2 regions of the Variovorax sp. J22R115 genome follow, and region 1 is predicted to be linked to the other one. Evidence: predicted binding sites of a transcription regulator. Region 1 holds the regulator's gene; the other holds the start of a gene.

Region 1 (2,465 bases):
ACGGCACTCGAAGAAGCGGCCGACGGCGCGGCGCGTGCTGTCGGCGATGACGACGCCGTTTTGCGGCGCCGTCGCCGCGAGGCGCGCGGCCAGGTGCGGCACCGAGCCGACCACCGATTGTTCCTTGACCACGGCCTCGTCGATGAGGTCGCCGAAGACCACCGTGCCCGACGCGATGCCCACGCGCAACGCGAGCGAGATGCCAGGCAGCGCCTCCCCCGTGCTGATGGCGCTGACCAGCGCGAGACCCGCGCGCACCGCCGATTCGGTGGCATCCTCACTGGCCTCGGGCAGCCCGAAGGACAGGAAGGCGCCGTCGCCCACGAAGCGGATCAGATGGCCGTCGTGGTGGCGCGCCACCAGGTCGACCTGCTCGCGAAACCAGCGGAATACACGCCGCAGGTCTTCGAGATCGATACGATTGGCGAGCGCGGTCGAATGGACAAGGTCGCAGAAGACGAAAGTCCCATAGCGGAGTTCGACCGTGGATTCCGACGCCGCATCCGCGGCACCGCCTCGAAGCCGGCGTCCGCAGCAGTCGCAGAAGCTCGCGTCATCGCGATTAGTGCGCTGGCATTGTCGGCATTGGAGCGGCATGGCGCATACGGAGAATTGTCAGTAAGAGTTTCTCCTTACATCCTCGCTCAAGTTGCGCGCCCTGTCGAGGGGCGCACCGGGCTGCGCTGCCGTGCCGGCTTCCAGAATAGGCGCGTCGTCGCGGATTGACGACGAAATCGCTGTGGTAGGCCGTGTTGGACTTGAACCAACGACCAAAGGATTCAGGTTTGTATAGGTTTCCCTATTCCCTGGACTATCTCACCACCCTCGCCCGGATTTCTCCGTTCGTTCGGGTGCCGGGCGCTCGAGGAATGCTTATCGGACTGGCTCCTCGCACTCTAGTCTCTGCACCTTCTCACTTACCGATCTTGCGATCTGCCTTCAGTGAGCTTGGCTCAGGATTGCCGGGTCAACAACTGACTGACGGTTTCCCTGAATTCACCCGGTTTTTCCACCATCGTTTTCACGGTGGGGTCACCATTTCGATGAGTCCTCTGCTCTAACCAACTGAGCTAACGGCCCACTGCGACGCATTCTATAGCGCTGCACGCGAGCGCCGACGAGGCCCCTACTTGCGGTGACTCAACGCGTTGGTGACCAGTTTCGACGTGATGTCGACGATCTGGATCATTCGCTCGTACGGCATGCGCGTGGGGCCGATGACGCCAAGCGTTCCGACCACCTGTCCGTCGACCTCGTAGTTCGCGCTCACGATCGACAGGTCATCGAAAGGCACTACCTGGCTCTCGCCGCCGATGAAGATGCGCACGCCCTCCGCCTGGCTCGATACATCTAGCAGGCGCATCAGCTGCGCCTTTTGTTCGAACAGCTCGAACGCGCGTCGCAGATGGCTCATGTCGCTGGAAAAATCGGTCACGGCCAGCAGGTTGCGCTCGCCGGCGATCACGACTTCGTCCTGCGCCTCGGTGAGTACTTCGGAACTCACCTGCACTGCCGCCTGCATCAGCGCCGCGATCTCGCCGCGCAATTGCTCGACCTCCGACTGGAGGCGGTCCCGCACCTGCTCGATCGACAGGCCGGCGTAATGGGAATTGATGTAGTTCGACGCCTCGACCAGCTGCGACTGCGAATAGTCGGCTTCCGGAAAAATGACCCTGTTTTGCACATCGCCGTCGGGCGACACGATGATCACGAGCAGACGGCGATCGGACAGCCGCAGGAATTCGATCTGGCGGAACACCGATGCGCGCCGCGGCGCCATCACGACGCCCACGAACTGCGACAGGTTCGACAGCAGGTTTGCGGCGTTCGCGATCACTTTCTGCGGCTGATCGGGCGCGAGGCTTGGCGTGGAGAACTGCTCGCGCTGCGCGGTCAGCATGGTGTCGACGAAAAGCCGATAGCCGCGCGCCGTCGGAATACGTCCTGCCGACGTGTGCGGGCTGGCGATGAGGCCGAGGCCTTCGAGGTCGGACATCACGTTGCGGATCGTCGCAGGGGAGAGATCCAGGCCCGATGCACGCGACAAGGTGCGCGAGCCCACAGGTTGCCCTTCGGCGATATAGCGCTCGACGAGAGTCTTTAGCAGCAACTTGGCGCGGTCGTCCAGCATCGGGCAATTTTAATGTTGTAATTTGTAGATGGCCCCTCGCTTTCGGCACGTCGCCCTCATAGGTAAATACCAGGCTTCCGGTGCCCGGGCGCAATGTGGTGCGCAGGACAACGTCATGGAAGGCATCGGCGCCTTTCTCGAAGCGCAAGGCTGCATGGTGTTTGTCGAGCGGTCGCAGAGTGACAAAGTCGAGGTCGGGCCCTACAAGGCACTGACAGTCGAGGAAATCGGGGAGGAATGCGATCTCGGCCTCGTGGTCGGAGGCGACGGCACCATGCTCGGCATCGGGCGGCAGCTCGCCCCCTACGGCGTTCCGCTGATCGGCATCAACAGG
Region 2 (2,465 bases), on a different contig from region 1:
TGTTTTCCTTGCCCACTTCGATGCGCTTGGCCTGGCCGAGGTCGGCCAGCGTCACCTTTTCAAGGGTCAGGCCCACTTCTTCAGCGATGACCTTGCCGCCCGTCAGGATGGCGATGTCTTCCAGCATGGCCTTGCGACGGTCGCCGAAGCCAGGTGCCTTGACGGCCACGACCTTCAAGATGCCGCGGATGGTGTTCACGACCAGGGTCGCCAGGGCTTCGCCTTCGACTTCTTCGGCGATGATCAGCAGCGGACGGCCGGCCTTGGCCACTTGCTCCAGCGTGGGCAGCAGGTCGCGGATGTTGCTGATCTTCTTGTCGAACAGCAGCACGAACGGGTTCTCGAGGATCGCGCTTTGCTTTTCGGGGTTGTTGATGAAGTAGGGCGACAGGTAGCCGCGGTCGAACTGCATGCCTTCGACGACGTCGAGTTCGCTGTCGAGCGACTTGCCGTCTTCCACGGTGATCACGCCTTCCTTGCCGACCTTGTCCATCGCGTCAGCGATCAGCTTGCCGATGGTTTCGTCGCTGTTGGCCGAGATCGAGCCGACTTGCGCGATTTCCTTCGAGGTGGTCGTGGCCTTGGAAGCCTTCTTCAGCTCGGCGACGAGGGCGGTGACCGCCTTGTCGATGCCGCGCTTCAGGTCCATCGGGTTCATGCCGGCAGCCACCAGCTTGAAACCTTCGCGAACGATGGCTTGCGCCAGCACGGTCGCGGTGGTGGTGCCGTCACCGGCGTTATCCGAAGTCTTGGAAGCCACTTCCTTCACGAGCTGGGCGCCCATGTTCTGGAGCTTGTCCTTGAGTTCGATTTCCTTGGCGACGGACACGCCGTCCTTGGTCACGGTGGGGGCGCCGAAGGAGCGCTCGAGCACCACGTTGCGGCCCTTGGGGCCCAGGGTCACTTTGACTGCGTTGGCGAGGATGTTCACACCTTCGACCATGCGCGCGCGGGCTTCACCGCCGAAGACTACGTCTTTTGCTGCCATGAGATTTCTCCGAGATTCAGTTGGATGGGGGATGAGGGCTTGAGAAAATTACTTCTCGACGACTGCGAACAGGTCGTCTTCCTTCATGACTAGCAGTTCGTCGCCGTCGACCTTGACGGTCTGGCCGCTGTACTTGCCGAACAGGACGCGGTCACCGACCTTGACGCTCATCGCGCCGAGTTCGCCCTTGTCGTTCTTCTTGCCAGGACCGACGGCCAGCACTTCGCCCTGATCGGGCTTTTCGGCGGCGTTGTCGGGGATCACGATGCCCGAGGCGGTCTTGGTTTCGCTTTCAATGCGCTTGACGATCACGCGATCGTGCAAAGGACGAAGTTTCATTGCATCTCCTGATAAGAAACGGGGGTTTGGTTCGGGCGCCGGCGCGGTTGCCGGCTCCACAACGTCAAAAGCCGGCGTTGTTAGCACTCAGCTTGGACGAGTGCTAATCATAAGGGCCTTTTGCACACTTTCAAGAGCCTCCAGGCTCCAAAACCGGGCAATCCGGGCGGATGGCACGGCTTTGACGCGCCGAGCCTACCGGCGGCCTACATGGCTATCCTCCATCGTCTTGCAATGAATTTTCTCTGCAATATCAAGGATGTAGGCATGAAAAAGTCGGACGCCAGCGAAGGCCAGTCGGCCTCGGAACTCATCTCAAACAAAATCGCCGACCTCGGGGACTGGCGCGGGAAAACCCTTGCCCGAATGCGCAAGCTCATCAAGGAGGCGGACCCGGACGTCGTCGAGGAGTGGAAGTGGATGGGCACGCCGGTCTGGTCGCACGACGGCATCGTCTGCACCGGCGAGTCCTACAAGAGTGTCGTGAAGCTCACCTTCGCCAAGGGCGCGTCGCTGAAGGATCCGGTCCGTCTCTTCAATTCGAGTCTTGACGGAAACACACGCCGGGCGATCGACATCCACGAAAGGGAAGAGGTTGACGAGTCCGCCTTCAAAGCGCTCATTCGCGAAGCGATCGACCTCAACAGTTCTGGCAAGTCGAAGTCTTCGAAGAAGCCGAAATCCTAGGCTCCGGTCCTTGCGTCAATCCGCTCGCTGAATCGTCTCTCCCTTCAGCGGTCCCATGTCGCGGATATTGAAGCGGTGGCGTTTCCAGCCTGCGTACGTACGGCGCCAGTTCACCAGCGACACGAAGTAGTACATCACCTTGAACATGAAGAGCGAGCGGCGGTAGGCAGGTCCGTGGTGGATGTCTGCCGCCAGCAGCGACATCAGCCCCTGCTTGACCTTGAAGGCGTTCTGCGGATGCATGAACATGTCGCGGATCGTGGGGTTGGTCACCCGATAGATGAACCACGAGTAGTCGCGCGGGCCCACGCGCATGCGCTGCTCGAGCGCGACGCGCGCCGGGGCGAGTTCGCCGGGGCGGTCGAGTGCTGTGGCGACCAACTTCGCGCCGTCGAAGGCGCTCTGCATCGCCAGGAACACGCCGGAGGAAAACATCGGGTCGATGAAGGTG

The links. The regulator HrcA, encoded in region 1, represses chaperone genes, less so after heat shock. The targets are predictions, from matches to a motif close to TTAGCACTCNNNNNNNNNGAGTGCTAA.
Region 2: a site for HrcA is predicted at 1,408-1,434, ahead of groES (co-chaperone GroES). Genes of this name have one in related genera too.

What each region holds. Positions count from the first base shown of each region.
Region 1 is NZ_JASZYM010000004.1:406,375-408,839, reverse strand. Features, by position in the region: gene QTI04_RS09630 (AAA family ATPase) at 1-417, opposite strand, end outside; gene QTI04_RS09625 (hypothetical protein) at 337-726, shown strand; gene hrcA (heat-inducible transcriptional repressor HrcA) at 1,127-2,131, opposite strand; gene QTI04_RS09615 (NAD kinase) at 2,160-2,465, shown strand, end outside.
Region 2 is NZ_JASZYM010000007.1:38,574-41,038, reverse strand. Features, by position in the region: gene groL (chaperonin GroEL) at 1-988, opposite strand, end outside; gene groES (co-chaperone GroES) at 1,037-1,327, opposite strand; gene QTI04_RS13665 (DUF1801 domain-containing protein) at 1,595-2,014, shown strand; gene QTI04_RS13660 (NAD(P)/FAD-dependent oxidoreductase) at 2,030-2,465, opposite strand, start outside.